DNA from 2 places in the Aeromonas sp. FDAARGOS 1416 genome. Region 1 is predicted to be linked to the other one. Evidence: riboswitches for the same ligand, from Rfam matches in the RefSeq annotation. Region 1 holds a riboswitch; the other holds the start of a gene.
What was found. A riboswitch is a leader RNA that binds a small molecule or an ion and turns the genes downstream of it on or off. The one in region 1 is predicted to bind lysine.
Positions count from the first base shown of each region.

Region 2: another riboswitch for lysine. It lies ahead of lysC (lysine-sensitive aspartokinase 3); the one in region 1 lies ahead of I6L46_RS04790 (Na+/H+ antiporter NhaC family protein).

Region 1 covers NZ_CP077301.1:1,056,312-1,065,619, forward strand. The annotation lists gene ihfB (integration host factor subunit beta) at 67-351, shown strand; gene I6L46_RS04740 (LapA family protein) at 510-794, shown strand; gene lapB (lipopolysaccharide assembly protein LapB) at 804-1,970, shown strand; gene pyrF (orotidine-5'-phosphate decarboxylase) at 1,989-2,690, shown strand; gene rrtA (rhombosortase) at 2,665-3,258, opposite strand; gene I6L46_RS04760 (tRNA-uridine aminocarboxypropyltransferase) at 3,257-3,880, shown strand; gene queC (7-cyano-7-deazaguanine synthase QueC) at 3,901-4,608, shown strand; gene queE (7-carboxy-7-deazaguanine synthase QueE) at 4,670-5,341, shown strand; gene I6L46_RS04775 (DUF3820 family protein) at 5,343-5,573, shown strand; gene I6L46_RS04780 (cob(I)yrinic acid a,c-diamide adenosyltransferase) at 5,570-6,145, shown strand; gene I6L46_RS04785 (H-NS family nucleoid-associated regulatory protein) at 6,215-6,619, opposite strand; lysine riboswitch at 6,922-7,093, shown strand; gene I6L46_RS04790 (Na+/H+ antiporter NhaC family protein) at 7,182-8,762, shown strand; gene I6L46_RS04795 (thymidine kinase) at 8,854-9,308, shown strand, end outside.
Region 2 covers NZ_CP077301.1:1,877,297-1,886,604, reverse strand. The annotation lists gene I6L46_RS08335 (bifunctional diguanylate cyclase/phosphodiesterase) at 184-2,136, shown strand; gene I6L46_RS08330 (AbgT family transporter) at 2,280-3,845, shown strand; gene nfsA (oxygen-insensitive NADPH nitroreductase) at 3,917-4,642, shown strand; gene I6L46_RS08320 (hypothetical protein) at 4,834-5,598, shown strand; gene I6L46_RS08315 (VOC family protein) at 5,592-6,146, shown strand; partial or broken gene I6L46_RS08310 (IS4 family transposase) at 6,407-6,804, opposite strand; gene lysC (lysine-sensitive aspartokinase 3) at 6,875-8,287, opposite strand; lysine riboswitch at 8,378-8,601, opposite strand; gene argA (amino-acid N-acetyltransferase) at 8,709-9,308, opposite strand, start outside.

The DNA of each region.
Region 1 (9,308 bases):
TGCGCCGCCCTTTTTTATCCTGGCAAAATGAATATTGCATGTGATCGGGGAAGGAGATTTAACGTTATGACCAAATCAGATCTCATCGAACAACTGGCAGCCAGCCGCATGCATATGCCGGCCAAGGATGTCGAAGCCGCCATCAAGGAGATCCTTGAGCAGATGGCGTCGACCTTGCAAAACGGCGACCGGATTGAAATCCGCGGATTTGGCAGTTTTTCACTGCACTATCGTGCGCCCCGTGTGGGCCGCAACCCCAAGACTGGGGACAAGGTTGAACTGACCGGGAAATATGTCCCGCACTTCAAACCTGGCAAAGAGTTGCGCGAGCGCGTCAACATCATTGAATAATGCAGAAATGGGCATACCTCGGGTATGCCTTTTTTCTTTTTGGCACCGATTCCTGTGCCAATCGTCTTGTTTCTTAAACTCTTTTCCCATTCACTCTAGAGTCTGCCTGCGATTTTAAGGATAATCAGCCTCTCATTAGATACTGACAGGGAGCTCTTATGAAGCGTATTTTGGCCCTCATTCCGCTGGTGCTGGTGTTTGTTCTGACCCTGGCGCTGGGCTCACAAAATGGCCAGCTGGTTCAGTTCAATTACCTGATCGCTCAGGGTGAGTTTTCGCTTGCCATGCTGTTGGGCTTCTTCTTCGCTGGCGGTTTTTTGCTGGGCTGGCTGGTATTCGGCCTGCTGTTCCTGCGCCTGAAAATGCAAAACCGCACCCTCAACCGCACCATGCGTCGTCAATCCCGCGAGTTGGAGCTGGCCCGGTCACCGGGTAAGGAATAATGTTCTTCAATGCTTGAACTGCTTTTCCTGCTGTTGCCCATCGCCGCCGGTTATGGCTGGTACATGGGCCGCAGGAGTGTTCGCCAGGACACCCAGAAACAGAGTAACCAGTTTTCCCGCCAGTATGTGGCGGGCCTCAACTATTTGCTGTCCGATGAATCCGACAAGGCGGTGGATCTCTTTATCCAGCTGCTTGAGGTGGACAGTGAAACCATCGAAACACACCTCTCCCTCGGCAACCTGTTTCGCCAGCGTGGGGAAGTCGATCGTGCCATCAAGATCCACCAGAACCTGGTGACCCGCCAACTGACCCGGGAGCAGCGACAGCTTGCCCTGCAGGAGCTGGCGCGCGACTTTTTGGCTGCTGGTCTGCTGGACCGTGCTGAAGCGCTCTGGAATGAGCTGTGTGATGACAGCGACTATGAAGAGACGGCGCTGGCACAGCTGTTGATCATCCATCAGCAGTTGCGGGACTGGGATAAGGCCATCGATGTGGCAGTGCGTCTGCAAAAATTCCAGGGCAAGAAGCTGGCCGACCCCATCTCCCATTTCTATTGCGAGCAAGCCGAGATCGCGCTGCGTGAGGGCAATAAAGGGGAGGGGCTGGCCAAGCTCAAACGGGCGCTCAGTATCAATCCGGCATGTGCCCGGGCCAGTTTGCGCCTCGCTGAGCTTGCCATGGCAGAGGGGGAGTATGAGCAGGCCAGCAAGGAGCTGCTGCGGGTGTTCGAGCAGGATATCGACTTTGCCTCCGAGGCAATGCCCAAATTGCTCGAGTGCTATCAGCAGTTGGGGCGCACGCCTGCGTTGATCCCACTGCTTGAGAAGGCAGTGGAAGATCACGCCGGTGTCAGCGTGACCCTGGCCCTTGCCAAGCTGGTTGAAGAGCGTGATGGCCTGAGTCAGGCCCGTTCGCTGGTGTTGCGTCAGCTGCGTCGTCATCCGTCGATGAAAGGTTTTTACCAGCTGGTGGGTTTTCAGCTGGCCAGTGCGGAAGAGGGGCCTGCCAAGGAGAGCCTCGAACTGCTGCAACAGCTGGTCGGCGAGCAGATCAAAATCAAGTCAACCCACAAGTGTCGGCAGTGCGGCTTTGCCACTCACTCGCTGTTCTGGCAGTGCCCGTCTTGTCGCCAGTGGGGTTCCATCAAGCCGATCCGTGGTCTGGACGGTGAATAACAAGCAATAGGATGTGAGATGCAAGATCCCAAAGTACTGGTAGCGCTGGATTATCAGCACGAGGCAGATGCCTTAGCGTTCGTTGAACGTATCTCTCCGGCCCAGTGCCGTCTCAAGGTAGGCAAGGAGATGTTTACCCTGTTTGGCCCGCAGTTTGTACGTCAGCTGGTGGCCAAGGGATTCGATGTCTTTCTGGATCTGAAGTTTCACGATATTCCCAATACCGTTGCCAAAGCGGTGGCAGCCAGTGCCGAGCTCGGTGTCTGGATGGTCAACGTGCATGCCAGTGGTGGTGAGCGGATGATGCGTGCCGCCAAAGAGGCGCTACTGCCTTATGGCGACAAGGCCCCCCTGCTTATCGGCGTGACCGTGCTGACCAGCATGGAGCAGTCCGACATGATCCCCCTCGGGTTGGATGTGAGCCCTGCCGAGCAGGTGATCCGGCTGGCTACCTTGACCAAGGCATCCGGCTTGGATGGGGTTGTCTGCTCTGCCAACGAGGCCCATGAGTTGAAAGCCTTGCTGGGTGATGAGTTCAAGCTGGTGACCCCGGGTATTCGCCCGACCGGTTCAGCGGCCGGGGATCAGCGCCGGGTGATGACACCGAAAGCGGCGGTCGAGGCGGGGTCCGATTATCTGGTTATCGGTCGCCCCATTACGCAGGCTGCCGATCCGGCCGCCATGCTGGCCAGCATCAATGCCGAGCTGGCTGGTGCGTAACAGGCTCACTCAGTGATACACGGTGCAGGCCGAGCAACAGGCCTGCACCGGCCCCGATAAGATGAGAGCCGATGTGTACTCTGGCATTGATCAGGGTTGCGATCGGGCTCTCTCCTGCATTGTAAAAGTCCATCACCAGCTTGAGCCCCATCCCTGCCAACAGTAGCCAGCCCGATGTGCGGCGTCCGTGGCGAATATCCTGCATTGCCCCCCAGACAAACAGGCCATGCAGCGAGCCGGATAGCCCCATGTACCATTGGGTCTGCGGGCACCACCACCAGATCCCCAAGCCCACTGCCAACCAGAGCAGCAACATCAGCAGCGGCAGGCGAGCCCCACCCAGATAGTCGCGAAACAGGTTATAGAGGATGGCGAGGCCGCCCAGATTGAGCAGCAGGTGCCACAGATTGGTATGAGCCAGATTGCCTGTTATGATCCGCCACCCTTCGCCCCCGGCGATCAAGGGCCGATCGAAGGAGAGCTGAAGATTGGGAACGGTAAAGAAGAGTAGCAAGCTGGTGAGAGATAGCGTGATAACCCAGAGCAATCCAGATTTGTCTGACAACATGAAACAGTCCAACGACAAGAACAGTCGATACTGTACACGTTGCACCCGAGCCCTCAAAGCCTGCCTGTGCGATTATATTGTGCCGGTTGACAATCACACGCCCCTCTACATCTTGCAGCACCCCAACGAGGTGGCACATCCCAAGGGGACTGCGGCGCTGCTGGCGGCCTCTTTGCAACAGTGCGAGATCCATGTGGGGGAGGACTTTTCCCGCGATGAGTGGCTCAATGGGTTGCTTGCAGATCCTTCCCGTCGCTGCTATCTACTCTGGCCGGATGAGGATGCCATTTCGCTGACCGATCTTCGCCAGCAGTGGGAGAGTGAATCCTCTAGCTCCGCATCCGTCGCCTTTATCTTGCTTGACGGCACCTGGCGCAAAGCCTATCGCATGTTGCAGAGCAACCCGGCACTGGCCCGCTTGCCCCGCATCGGCATTGGTGCCATTGCCGGTCAATATGCCATTCGAAAGAAACCCTTTCCCGATGCCCTCTCTACCATAGAGGCGGGCTATCACCTCTTGTCCCGGTGGGAGGGGAGGCCGGAGCGCTATACGCCCTTGCTGACCCTGTTCAATCGGTTGAATACCCAGTGGCAGGACTTTGCCGAAGGCCGCCGCGCGTGACAATCCAAGGAGTTATCAAGATGAAAAAAGCAGTCGTGGTTTTCAGCGGCGGTCAGGACAGCACTACTTGTCTGGTGCAGGCATTGGCCCGGTATGATGAAGTGCACGCCATTACCTTCGACTATGGCCAGCGCCATCGGGCAGAGATCGACACCGCGCGCCGTCTGGGCAGTGCACTGGGGATTGCCGCCCACAAGGTGATGGATGTAACGCTGCTCAATGAGCTGGCGGTCTCTGCCCTGACCCGTGACGACATTCCTGTCAGCTGCGAGCTGCAGGATAACGGGCTGCCCAACACCTTCGTGCCGGGCCGCAATATCCTGTTCCTGACCCTGGCTTCCATCTATGCCTATCAGGTAGGCGCCGAAGCGGTGATCACCGGTGTCTGCGAGACCGACTTCTCCGGCTATCCCGATTGCCGTGACGAGTTCGTCAAGGCCCTCAATCAGGCGGTGTCGCTGGGGCTGGATCGCGGCATCCGTTTTGAAACTCCCTTGATGTGGCTCGACAAGGCCGAAACCTGGGCACTGGCGGATCACTATGGTCACCTCGACACGGTGCGCCACCAGACCCTGACCTGCTACAACGGCATTGCCGGTGACGGCTGCGGCACCTGTCCTGCGTGTGAACTGCGCCGTCGCGGCCTGAACAACTATCTGGCCGACAAGGCGGGCATCATGGCCAGACTGTTTGAGAAAACCGGCCTGGGCGAGAAAAGCGCAGAGTGAGCCTGCGTCTTGCCGTGGCTTGGGGTATAATCCGCGACTTTTGCAACAAGCCGTGATCGAGATGCACTACCCAATCAACGAGATTTTCCAGACCATCCAGGGGGAGGGCATCTTTACCGGCCTGCCCGCCATCTTTGTTCGCCTGCAGGGTTGCCCGGTGGGCTGCCCCTGGTGCGATACCCGTCATACCTGGGTTGTTGATCCGGCTCGTGAAGTGGGTAAGGCGGCGGTGCTGGATCGCTCCAACGAATCCGATTGCTGGAGCCAACTCAGCACCGCGCAGATTATCAAGAGCTTTACCGATCTGGGTTATCAGGCGCGCCATGTGGTGATCACCGGTGGCGAGCCCTGCCTCTACGATCTGCACGAACTCTCGTCAGCTCTGCTGGCGGCGGGTTATCAGGTGCAGATTGAAACCAGTGGCACCAGCGAGATCAAGACCCATGAGCAGACCTGGGTGACCGTCTCCCCCAAAATTGGCATGAAAGGGGGGCTGCCTGTGCTGGTCTCGGCGCTGGAGCGGGCCAACGAGATCAAGCATCCGGTGGCCACCGAGCACCATATTGAAGAGTTGGATACGCTGCTCGCTACTGCTACCCTGCGCCCGGACGTGGTCATTGCCTTGCAGCCGATCAGCCAGAAACCACGGGCCACCCAATTGGCGATGGATACCTGTATCGCGCGTAACTGGCGACTCTCAATCCAGACTCATAAATATCTGGATATTGATTAATATGGATTGGCTATCCGACGAACAGGTACTGCTGACTCTGACTAACAAGATGCCTTACGGTAAATATCAGGGGCGGCGTATCATCGATATTCCCGAGCCCTATCTGGTGTGGATGGCGCGCAGCGGTTTTCCGGCGGGTAAATTGGGCCAGACGCTGGCGTTGGCTTACGAAATCAAACTCAATGGACTCGAGTCCATGATTATTCCCATTATTAACAGGATGTCGGTATGAGAATATATACGAGGCAGGGCGACAAGGGCATGACCCGGCTGGCCGATGGTATCCCATTGCCCAAGGATCATTTGCGGGTCGAGACCTACGGTTATATCGATGAGCTCAACTCCCATATTGGCTTGCTGATTTGTGACGTGCCATCGCAAGAGGTCGGCTTATTGGCTGATTTACAGCTGTTGCAACAGGAGTTGTTTGATCTGGGGGGCGAGTTGGCATTCTCCAGCGACGCCCAGAATGAATCAATTTGGCAAGTTAATGCTGCCTGGACCACTCGCCTTGAACAGCAGATAGATCGTTATAGCGAGCCATTGCCACCGCTGCGCCAATTTATATTGCCGGGTGGTTCCCGTGCCGCGGCGCAAGCGCATGTGGTACGTACTCTGGTGCGTCATTGCGAGCGCTTGCTGCTGACCTTGAGCCGGGAAGAGCGGGTCAATCCCGAGGTGCTGCCCTATCTGAACCGGATGAGTGACTGGTTCTTTACCGTTGCCCGCTATCTTATCTGCGTGGCAGGGGATCGTGAAGTGCTGTGGGTCAAGGCAGCAGATCGTCCGCAATCGGCTATCTGATATTTCACGTTTAAGCGGCAATAAAAAACCTCGCCTTGGCGAGGTTTTTTATTAGCAACGCAAGCGCTGTCAGATAGCAAAATCTTCCAGTGATTTGCCTGCTGCCACTGCGCTGGCAATGACTGAAGGCATACGGCCCTGGCCGGTCCAGGTTTTCTCTACGCCATTATCCTGATAGCGATATTTGGCAGGACGTGGCGCCCGCTTGGCTTTTTCTGATTTGCCGGGGTTGGTAGCGACAGCGCTTACCAATTCTGCCGGGTCAATACCGGCGGCTTTCAGCATTTCGCTATATTCGTTAATTTTCCGCAGATGCTCTTCACGGGCCTGACGCTCGGCAGCTTCATCCTGCTGACGTTCAGCAACGATAGTAGAGAGTTTTTCCAGTGCCTCTTCCAGTTGTTCCAGAGAAAGCTCGCGGCAGGTCGCACGCAGACTGCGGATATTAAGCAGTACCTTTAAAAATTCATTCATAGGAGTTACCACGTCGAGTCAGAGAAAAATATTATGTTCCAGCTGATTCTTGCTTGGTGATTTAAATAAGTCAAGTCGGGTTAAATATAATATCCGTGGGGAACATCAATATAGATATTTAATATGGCCAGCAATAGGCTTGGTGATTGGATGCCAATGAAGCCGTAGTAGGTGAAAATAGCGCCAAAGCTGGCGTTGTTGCATCATTTGACTACCATTTTTCGACCTTGATATGTTTATCGTGACTATTTAATCAAAAAACTTGCTATAAGCTGCCATCTCGATAAAATGTGCGGCGAATACCTTTAAGTAGAGGCGCGCTGCCTATGAGTATTTGTGCGGAGGGTGATGCCTGTGATGCACAAGGAAAGGAGTCAGCGCCGAAGTGGCCAGGCCATCATACCGGGCTGCTGGTTCTGCATCTAATAGGTGCAGGACTGCCATAGTCATCCACTATGGAGCGCTACCTGAAGGGGCTGAGGAGTATGACCTCCCCATAGGTTTTGTTTCTTTAGATCCTCTCGGTAGATCTCCACCTGTAATCTTTAGGTGCAAAGAGATCATGGACATTAGTCATTTCGCCGACTCCGGTTGGTCCGTTCTTCCCCCCCTGTTGGCTGTCGCGCTGGCGATCATGACCCGCCGCGTGCTGCTGTCCCTTGGTGTGGGCATCGTCACCGGCAGTTTGCTGCTCAATCAGTTTTCACCCCTCGAATCCCTGCATTACATGTTGAATACCGTGCTCAAGATCTTCTGGGTCGATGGCGCGCTCAATCGTGACAATGTCAACATGATCCTGTTTATGCTGCTGCTGGGTGGCCTCATCAGCCTGATGAGCGTCTCCGGGGCGACCCGTGCCTTTGCCGAGTGGGCCGAGCGTCGTGCCAAGACCCGCAAGGGCGCCAAAGCCCTGACTGGCATGATGGTGTTTGCCTTCTTTATTGATGACTTCTTCCACAGCCTGTCGGTGGGTGCCATCTGCCGTCCGGTCACCGACCGCTTCCAGATCTCCCGTGCCAAATTGGCCTATCTGCTGGACTCCACCGCGGCGCCGGTCTGCGTGCTGATGCCCATCTCCTCCTGGGGGGCTTATATCATCGCCCTGGTTGGCGGCATCATGGCGGCCCACGGTCTGACCGAGCAGAGCCCCATCGCGGCGTTTGTAGAGATGATCCCGATGAACCTCTACGCCGTCTTCACCCTGATCATGGTGCTGGTGGTGATCGCCTGTCAGCTGGATATCGGCCCGATGCGTCAACACGAAGCGTGGGCGCTGGAAGGCAAGCTGTGGGATGAGTCCAAGGGCCGCCCCATCGGTCTGGATATGGAGAGCCCGGAGGAGAGCAACGGCGGCATGATCGACATGGTACTGCCGATCCTGACTCTGACCGCCGCCACCATCTATTTCATGATTGATTCCGGTGCTGCGGTGCTGAGCGAGAAAGGGCTGCCATTCAGCGCGCTCGGCTCGTTCGAAAATACCAACGTCGGCTCTTCGCTGGTCTACGGTGCCCTGTGCAGTCTGGTGGTCTCCATCGGTCTGGCGATGCGCCTGAAGCTGGGAGCCAAGAACTGGATCAAGGCCGCGCCGCAAGGCGTCATGGCCATGCTGCCAGCCATCAACATCCTGCTGTTTGCCTGGACCATAGGTGCCGTGGTGCGCGACGTGGAGACCGGCAAGTACTTGGCTTCGCTGGCTAACGGCAACCTGCCGATCGAAGTGCTGCCTGCCGTGGTCTTTATCCTCTCCTGTGCCATGGCGTTTGCTACCGGTACCAGCTGGGGTACCTTCGGCATCATGCTGCCGCTGGCCGGTGACATGGCCGCCGCCAGCGACATCAGCCTGATGCTGCCGATGCTGGCTGCGGTACTGGCTGGCTCGGTGTTCGGGGATCACAGCTCACCCATCTCCAGCACCAGCATCCTCTCTGCCACCGGTGCCGGTTGCCATCACATCGATCACGTGATGACCCAGCTGCCCTATGCACTGGCCATCGCCTTCGGCGCGGCCATCGGTTACCTGGCGATGGGCTTGATGCACTCCAGCCTGGCCGGTTTCAGTGTCAGTGCCCTCTGGTTCGTGCTCTTTACCGGCTATCACCTGAAAAAGGCCAAAGCGCGGCCAGTGCTGGCCACCGCGTAACATTTATAGAGCAAGGGGCCCGCGGGCCCCTTGGTTTTGTCAGGGGCTTTGGTTAGCATGCGCCCCATAAATTCAGTTTCGGAACAGTATCATGGCTTCACTGCACTACAAATTTGCCACCATGAATTCAGGCAAATCCACCCAGCTCATTCAGGCGCACTTCAACTATCTGGAGCGGGGCATGCATCCTCTGGCGATGACGCCAGCCATCGATGACCGTTTCGGGGTCGGGGTGATCAGTGCCCGGGTTGGCCTTGAACTGAAGGTGGACGTGTTCAGCGACAGCTGCGATCTGTTTGAAATGGTGAAAGCGCGCCATGCGAAGAAACATATCGATGTTTTCATCGTGGACGAGGCCCAGTTCCTGACCCGTGAGCAGGTCTACCAGCTGGCCCGCATCGTCGATGAGCAGGATATTCCGGTGATGGCCTATGGCCTCAAGACCGATTTTCGCGGTGAGCTGTTCCCCGGTTCCTACCATCTGCTCTGTCTGGCCGACAAGTTTGAAGAGCTGAAGAGCATCTGCTGGTGTGGCAACAAGGCTCA
Region 2 (9,308 bases), 820 kb from region 1:
TTGATATCTGAAATAGTTTTGTCCGCTCTTGGCTATGTGAAAAGGGATAATGGCCGAGAGGTATTTGCACCTTGCATTCTGCAGCTAGCGGTTTGCCAGATCTGTTTTCCGGTTAACCAGTGACCATCCAGCATGAATGACCTTGACCAGATGAATACGCTTGACGAACGGTTACTGAAGACGATGGATGTTCTGCATACCCCGATCTGGGTTTATGACATCGAGCATCACCATATTTTCTGGGCAAACAGCGCCGCGCTCTCCGTGTGGGAGGCGACGTCTCTCGACGAACTCTGCTCCCGCGACTTCTCTGCCGATATGGCAACCGCCATCGATCTGCTGTTGCAGCGCTATCTGGGTGATTTTCAGCAGGGGCGCAGTTACAACGAGTGGTGGACCCTCTCCCCAAAGGGGGTCAAGAAGCAGATCTATCTGCGCCTCTCCGGTATTCAACTGGCTGGCCGGCTGATGATGATGACCGAAGCGGTGCTCGACTCCGATACCCTCTATCAGGAGTCCTCGCTGGCAACCGGCGATACCCTTGCCTGCCTGTTCGATAGCCATGGTGTGTTCGAGAGTGGTAACTATCACTTCGAAATGTGTTTCGGCCACCAGATCGCCAAGCTCTCCCAGGTTTTCTCCGGCAATGATGACAGCTTCTACCAGAAGCTCTCCCGTCTCGATGAAGTGGTGACCGAGGGGGAGTGCCGAACCCTCAAGGGGATGCGCTGGTTCCAGTATCAGTTCCGCTATATCCAGCAGGGGGCCCGCATTCTGCTCACCATGCGGGATATTACCGATCGCAAACTCGAAGAGCTGGAGCATCGCCACCTCGCCTGGCACGACTCCCTGACCGGCCTGCTCAATCGGTATGGCTTGATGAAATCCCTCGAGGCCTATTGCGGGCTGGGGGAGCGTTTCGCGCTGGTGTTCATGGATCTGGACAACTTCAAGCTGGTCAACGACAACTACGGCCACAAGGCGGGAGATCGCCTGCTGGAGCGGGTCGCCGGTCGCCTCAAACAGATTTGCCCGCGGGATGTGGAGCTGGCTCGCCTCGGTGGCGATGAATTCACAGCACTGGTGCCGCTGGGCAATCAGGGGGATCGGGCGCAAGAGGTGGCCGATCAGATGCTCTCCCAGATGACCAAGCCGCTGCAACTGAGCGGGCTGCCGGAGGTGACCATCGGCGGCAGTATCGGTATCGCCATCTATCCAGATGATGCGGATGACGGGGACAACCTCATCACCCGTGCCGACATGGCCATGTATCAGGCCAAGCAGATGGGGCGGCTGCGCTGGCAGCGTTTCACCCCCAGCATGCAGCAGACCCTGCAGCGCAAGCTCAATCTCAAACAGTTTCTGGCCAAGGCCATCGGCCGTCAGGAGCTGAGCCTCTGTTACCAGCCGCAGGTCGATGCCGCCAAACGGCGTCTGATCGGTTACGAGGCGCTGCTGCGCTGGTACAACCCGGTGCTCGGCCATGTATCGCCGGTGGAATTTATCCCGCTGGCCGAAGAGATGGGGCTGATCCGCGAGATCGGCAGCTGGGTGCTCTCCACCGCGCTGGCACAGGTAGCCAGCTGGCAGAAGCGCTTCCATCAGCGGGTGCCGGTCTCCGTCAACCTCTCCGGTTTCCAGCTCTCGTCGGCGCTGCCCGGGCAAGTTCGCCAGCAGCTGGAGCTGCACGGGGTGGATGCCTCCCTGTTGACGCTGGAGCTGACCGAAACCGTGCTGATGCTCGATATGAAGGGGTGCCTCGGTATTCTCGACGATTTGAGCGAGCAGGGGATCAAGATTGCCATCGATGATTTCGGTACCGGCTACTCCTCGCTGGCCTATCTCAACCGGTTGCCGATCAACAACATCAAGCTGGATCGCTCCTTCGTGGTCGGTCTCAACTTGCCGGTGATCCGGGCGACTGCGGCCATGGCCACCAATCTGGGGTTGGGGATCATGGCGGAAGGGGTGGAGGAGCCTCACGAGCTGGCCGCACTGCAGACCCAGGGGTGCCATGTGTTCCAGGGATATCTGTTCAGCAAGCCGCTGACTGTGGCGCAAGTCGAGGCGAGCGGTTTCGTGGTGGAGTGCCAGGTCGGGCGTTATCCACTGCTAGATGCCGTAATGGCAGAGTAACAAGTGTGCGTTAGGCCACAACTTGGAATTTTATTCCGCAATAATTAATCAAAATTAATCATTCTTTTGCGATCGGTCATGAGACGGATTGGCTGGAGTTGCTAGCATGCGACCTCGTTTCTAGGGAAAGGAGTATCGCAATAATGAGTCATGCTGCTGTCAATGACCGTCCGGCCAGCCCTCCCAAAGGTTGGCTGAACCGTTTCCTCAATGGCGTCGAGAAAGCCGGGAACAAATTACCCGACCCCGCCATGCTGTTCCTCTACGCCTTGCTGATCGTCTGGGTCGGCTCCTGGGTGTTGTCACAATTCCAGTTTGATCTGGTCAACCCCCGTACCGGGGAGGCGGTAGTGGTCAACAACCTGCTGACCGGTGCCGGTCTGGCCGAGTTTCTCTCCACCATGGTGACCACTTTCACCGGCTTTGCCCCGCTGGGGATCGTGCTGGTGGCCATGCTCGGGGTCGGGGTGGCCGAGCAGTCCGGTTTTATCAATACCGGTCTGAAAAAGTTGCTGAAAGTGACGCCTGCCCGTTTTCTCACTCCCATGCTGATCCTGGTGGCGATCGTCAGCCACACCGCCGCAGATGCGGGTTATGTGCTGGTGATCCCCATCGGTGGCATCATCTTCCACGCTGCCGGACGCCATCCGCTGGCGGGGATCGCCGCTGCCTTTGCCGGCGTTTCCGGCGGTTTTGCCGCCAACTTCCTGCCCTCCGGCGGGGATGCGCTGCTGCAGGGTTTTACCCAGTCCGCCGCTCAGTTGCTCGATCCTGACTACATGGTCAACACCCTGTGCAATATCATCTTTACCGGTGCCTCTTCGTTGCTGATCATCTGCGTCGGCTGGTTCATCACCGAAAAGGTGGTGGAGCCGCGCCTCAAGCATGTGGCGCTCAACGAGGATCTGGAGAGTGCCGACGAGATGGGGCGCTACAGCGCGCAAGAGAGCCGAGCCTTCAACTGGGCCGGGTTTGCCATGCTGGCGGCTATCGTGCTGCTGGCTCTGGCGCTCTCCCCGAGCGATTCACCGCTGCGTGCTGCCGATGGCTCCCTGACCACCTTTGCCGCGCCGGTGATGAAGTCCATTGTGCCGCTCATTTTCCTGCTCTTTATCCTGCCCGGGATTGTCTACGGCTTTGTCGCAGGCAGCTTCAAGAGTGGCAAGGATGTGATCGATGCCATGTCGGCCACCATGAACAAGATGGGCTCCTACATGGTGATGGCCTTCTTCTGCGCGCTCTTTATCAAGGCGTTTGGTGACTCCAATCTGGGCACCCTGCTGGCCCTCTCCGGTGCCGAAGTGCTCCATGCGTTGGCGCTGCCCGGTGAGGTGACTATCGTCGGGATGATCCTGCTCACCGCCAGCGTCAATCTGGTAGTCGGCTCGGCCTCCGCCAAGTGGGCGCTGATCAGTCCGATCCTGGTACCCATGCTGATGGCGGTGGGGATCTCCCCCGAGCTGACCCAGGCGGCCTATCGGGTCGGGGATTCCGCCTCCAACATCATCACCCCGCTGATGGTCTTCTTCCCGCTGGTGGTGGTCTATTGCCAGCAGTATGTGAAGAGCACCGGGATCGGTACTCTGGTCTCCATGATGCTGCCCTACTCGCTGGCCTTCCTGGTGAGCTGGACGATTTTCCTGCTGCTCTACTGGGCGCTCGGCTTCCCGCTCGGGTTGCAAGCCCCTTACGTCTATCCGGCCCCTTAAGCTGGGTGTGCGAGGGTGCCTTGGGCTCCCTCGTTTTTTTCGCTATGGTGTTACCTCATTTTGGAGGTGCCATGAATCAGACCATCGATCTTATCCTTTCCCATCGCTCCATTCGTCAGTTCACTGCCGAGCCGATCGCCCCGCAGCAGCTGGATGCCATTCTCGCCGCCGCCCAGTCCGCCTCAACCTCGAGCTTTTTGCAGGTGACCAGTATTGTGCGAGTCTGCGAGCCCGAGGCGCGTCAGCAGTTGGCCATGCTGGCGGGCAATCAACCCTATGTGGTGCAGGCGGCCGAGTTTCTGGTGTTCTGCGCCGATTACCACCGCCACACCCAGATAGTGCCCGAGGCCCAGACCGGCTATGCGGAGCAGTTGCTGATCGGAGCCATCGACGGCGCCCTGATGGCGCAAAACGCCTTGCTGGCGGCGCAGTCGCTGGGGCTGGGCGGGGTCTATATCGGCGGCATTCGCAACCATCCGGCCGAGGTGAGCGAACAGCTCGGCTTGCCCCATCAGGTGATCCCGCTGTTTGGCCTCTGCCTTGGTCATCCTGCCCAGCAGCCGGAACAGAAACCCCGTCTGCCCAGGGGATTGGTGGTGCATCAGGAGCGCTACCAGCACGAGCAGGATCGCGGCCTGCTGGCCCAGTACGATCAGCAGATCGCGGACTACTATCAGGCCCGTAGCAGCAACAACAAGCAGCAGACCTGGAGCGGCCAGATCCGCGCCATTCTGGGCAAGGAGTCCCGCCCTTTTATGCTGGGATTCCTGCAATCGCGGGGCTTTAACCTCAAGTAATGGCGCTGATGGGCGATACTATGGGGAGGTGACCGTCATGGTCATCATCCCCTGATCCTGCAATCTCTCCCTGAGACCGGGGGCACAGCTTGGTGACAAATCGTGGGCAAGGGGGGATCTGCAGGCTACCTTAAGTGGGTAAGCTGTTGTAGGATCACGCAATTGGATAGGAACAGGGGTTTGGACATCCTATGATTTTAACTTTGGTATTGCTGTCTATCGGCGCACTCCTGTTTTTGGTTATCGCCTATAACGTGGTGCAGCAATATAAGCAGAAGGCAGAGGCGGACAAGCGTCACGCCGTTGCCAGACACAAGACGGTGGCCGACGAGACTGAAGAGGTGCTGCTGAACGTCAATCTGGTGCCTTTCTCCAAGAACATGGTGTTGCTGTTGCAGCACCGGATCCTCGATGCCTATCGCGCCATCGCCCAGGTGATGCCGAACAATCAGATCAAGCAGCGCATCGTTGATGTGCAGACCCAGATCAAGAATGTGCAGGAGAACTACAGCGTGCAGGATGAGGGTCAGTTCAAGACCCCGGAGTCCGATCGTCAGGCGATCCAGATGCTGCAGTTGGTCAAGAAGATGCGGGCCGTGCTGCGGGTCGAGCACAACAAGGGCAAAATTGACCCTCAGGGGTTTGCCCAGGAAGAGCGCCGCCTCGAGCTGATGCAGCTCAAGATCAACATCTCCAATCTGGTCAAGCGGGCGATGGATGCCCGCATTCAGGGCCAATATGGTACTTGCCGCCAGCTCTATACCAAGGGACTCTCTGCCATGGCGAGCGTGGGCGACAAGGATCCCTATCTGCTGGCCCGTGAAGAAGATATGCGTCAGGGGCTCAAGGAGCTTGAAGAGCTGCAGCAGCAAAATAGCGCGCAGGATCTGCAAAACATCAAGGACAAGGAAGCCGACGAGCTCGATGTCCTGTTTCAACCCAAGAAGAAATGGTAAGCATGTCCCACCCACTCGATTCCACACTGGGGCCAATGGCCCCATTTGTTTCTCAGCTGTTGGCCGAACTGGCCGCCACTGGCGTCACCATTTCCCGGCCAACGGTCGATCACTTCTGTTATCGGGCGGCTACCCTGCAGGAGTACCGCGCGCTATGTGCTGTGCTGGCTGAGGCGGGCTCCTTGCTGGTGGAGGGTATGATTGGCGGACGTCCCATCGCCACCTATCAGTTGCATCAGCCGCTGTTGGCTGGTGAGGTACAGGTACCCTGTATCGAGCTGGCTGCACCGAAACCGGGTCGCGTCCATCAGGCGGGGCTGGAACATATCGAGCTGGTGGTTACTTCACTGCAAGATCTGGTAGCGCGCTATCCCGAGCTGCCATTCAAAACCGGCAACATGCAGGATATCCGCAACCCCGATATTGGCCTGATGTTGCCCTCCGGCCAGATCAAGTTTCACCTGCGCCCGCTGGCTGAGGTGATCGCCGAAGAGGTGGCGATCGACGCTGTGGTCTCGGTGCCTGCGGATTATTTCGATCAGGAGTGATCCTGCGTTCAATGCGGTGCGAGCCTGACAAGGCTCTTGAATAACGCAGCAAAAGGGGTTACCGGTGTGACTAATACCAGTCAGTTAAGCCTGAATTATATTGTTTTTATTGGCTTTTTTCACACTGTGCCTCTGTGGCCTTGCCTTCAAGCCGCGGGTAACTTCGCTCCCTTCGTTTCGGTAACACAAGTGCCTTGGGGATGGAGTCGGGGGATGCGCCGCTACCGTTGCAAACTGTGTCTGCGCACCAACACCATCCTCTCCATGATCGCTTGAACAAGCAGGTGGCTAGTGAGCTTCATCTGGCAGAGCATGCGCACTTGCGGATAAGCGGTCTCGCCATGCTGGGTGCTGGGATTGGCAAACGCAGCGGCATAGTCTGGGGTATCGGGCATCAGCCACATAACATCATCGGCGACGATCAGTTTGGGTGATAGGCATGTTGGTGCTAGATCGAGGCGGTTTCGTGACTCTTGTCCCCGAGCTTCTGGTGGGCTTGCAGGAAGGCGCTGGGTTCAACAACGGGACGGTCACTGGGTGGCGACGCCCTCTTCGCCGAGCAGAGCCATTATGAGCTCGGGAACATGAGGTTGGAGAGTGACTCAAACTGGGCGGCATTGTTGGCGTGGAGGAAGTCGAGAGTCTATTCGATACGCATTAAAATCCGAAACCAAGCCAACTGGTTTCGGATTTTTACACATCAAGAGGATCGATCAATTGATCCTTAACTAATCGGCATCAACCTTGCGGGCGCCCTGTTGCGTGTTCGAAATTGCCTCGGTTGAGGATCTGTCCAGCAACTCCTGATGGAGGCGGTTGACGATATTGCCCGCCTCGCTCTCCTTGACCAGGAAGCAGAGGTTGTGGGCGCTGGCGCCGTAGCAGATCATCCGGATGTTGTGCTCGCGCAGGGCGTCAAAGACCTGACTGCCCACCCCGTTCACTTCGCTCATCCGGTTGCCGATGAGCGCTACCAGTGCCAGACCGGTTTCCACCTCCACCTTGCAGAGTTGCCCCAGTTCGGCCAGTACCTTGTCGCTCAGGATCGGCTCGCCGTTGCTCTGGCTGCCGGTGTGATCCAGCGTCAGTGACACGCTCACCTCCGACGTGGTGATGAGGTCGACCGAGATGCGGTGACGGGCCAGAATGCCGAACACTTCGGCCAGAAAGCCGTAGGCGTGGAACATGTTGAGGCTGTGCAGGGTCACCAGCACCTGCTGGCGGCGCAGGGCGACGGCGCGAAACAGCGGGCTTGAATCTGTGCTGGCGCGGATCCAGGTACCACCGGCGGCAGGATCCTTGGCTGAGCCGACAAACACCGGAATATTCTGGCGTACCGCCGGTTGCAAGGTGGCGGGGTGCAGCACCTTGGCGCCGAAGGTGGCCATCTCGGCCGCTTCGACAAAGCTGATTTCGGGGATCGGGCGGGCGCGGGTGACGAGGCGCGGATCCGTGGTGTAGATGCCGGGCACATCGGTCCAGATCTCGATACTGGCGGCATCGAGCGCTTCAGCCAAGAGGGCTGCGCTGTAGTCAGAGCCGCCGCGCCCCAGCGTGGTGGTGCGGCCATAGCCATCGGCACCGATAAAGCCCTGGGTGATGATGAGGCTGTCGCCAAGCTGCGGGCCCAGCGTCTGCTGGCAGAGGGTACGGGTGGTGGCCAGATCGACGGTGGCCTTGCCAAAGCGGCTGTCGGTGCGCATCAGCTGGCGCACATCCTGCCAGTGGGCCTTGACGCCGCGCTGGCGCAGCAGCTCGGTAAAGAGGCGGGTAGACATCAGCTCGCCGCAGGCGATGAGGCGATCGGCCAGCTCCGCATCGGTATGCTGGTGGGCTTGCTGGGCCATGAGGCGAATTTCGTCCAGCTGGCCATGAATGAGGGCGCTCACATCAACGGGGTTGCCGAGATCGGTCAGAATGGCCTGCTGGATCCCGGCCAGTTTGGCTAGCTGCTCGTCGCGGCCAGCTTCGTCCAGCTCCCCTTGTGCCAGAGCGACCAGCAGGTTGGTGACACCGGCGCTGGCGCTTAGCACCACCACCCGGGTGGCGGGATTGGCCAGCACGATATCGGCGCAGTGATTCATGGCCGGGAAGTTGGCGACACTGGTTCCGCCAAACTTGGCGACATTGATCGGGCTCATTGCTTACTCCTGTCTTATTTTAAGATTCCGGTTCCATCGGGCAAAAAAGAGAGGAGGAGGCTGAAAATGGCAGGAATGAACGAAGCTATCCCGGCCAGAAGCACTCCACCTGCAGAGCCCATCCCGTACCGCCCCTGACAGGGCGCGGTGGGGGATGATCACTACCGATGACAACCCGGGGGATTCAGCCCCCGCAGCCGACGTTGAGGTTACCAGTCTCCTCAATCGTCTCGGCGCTGCTCCCCCTGACCCAAGTTCACCGGACGCTGGCGTCCTCCCTTGGGCTGCCTGGGCAGCGCTCCTCTTCTGGCTCCACCAGGGCGGTGGAGTGCATTTAGAAATACCCTGCGTTGGATTGCACTGTCAATCGAGTTTGTGAAAAAGTTCAAAGTATCAGCGAACTCAACGCAGGATCAATGACTTAGGCAATGCTCTTTGACAAAACCTTGGAACGGCGCTGCCAGTTGTAGAGACGCTGGCGCGCCACCGGCAGATCTTCCACTTCCAGAGGATCAAAGCCCCGCTCCCGGAACCAGTGGATGGAGCGGGTGGTGAGTACGAACAGGCGGCGAATGCCGAGCCGCTTGGCCCGCTCGGCCACCTTGGCCACCAGCTGATCCCCCCGGTTGGAGTTGCGATAGTCGGGGTGAATGGCGACGCAGGCCATCTCCGCCATCGCCTCTTCCATGAAGCAGTAGAGGGCCGCGCAGCCGATGATGAGGCCATCGCGCTCGATGATGGTGAACTTGTCGATCTCCATCTCCAGTTGTTCGCGGGAGCGGCGCACCAGAATGCCTTCCTCCTCCAGCGGGCGAATGAGATCCAGAATGCCGCCGATATCCTCGATGGTGGCGGCGCGGGCCTGCTCGGCACTTTCCCGCACGATTTGGGTGCCGAGGCCGTCGCGACTGAACAGCTCCTGCAGCATGGCGCCATCATCCTGATAGCTCACCAGATGGGAGCGGGGCACCCCGCCACGGCAGGAGGCAATGGCCGCACGTAGGTAGCGGGCGGTGCCAGA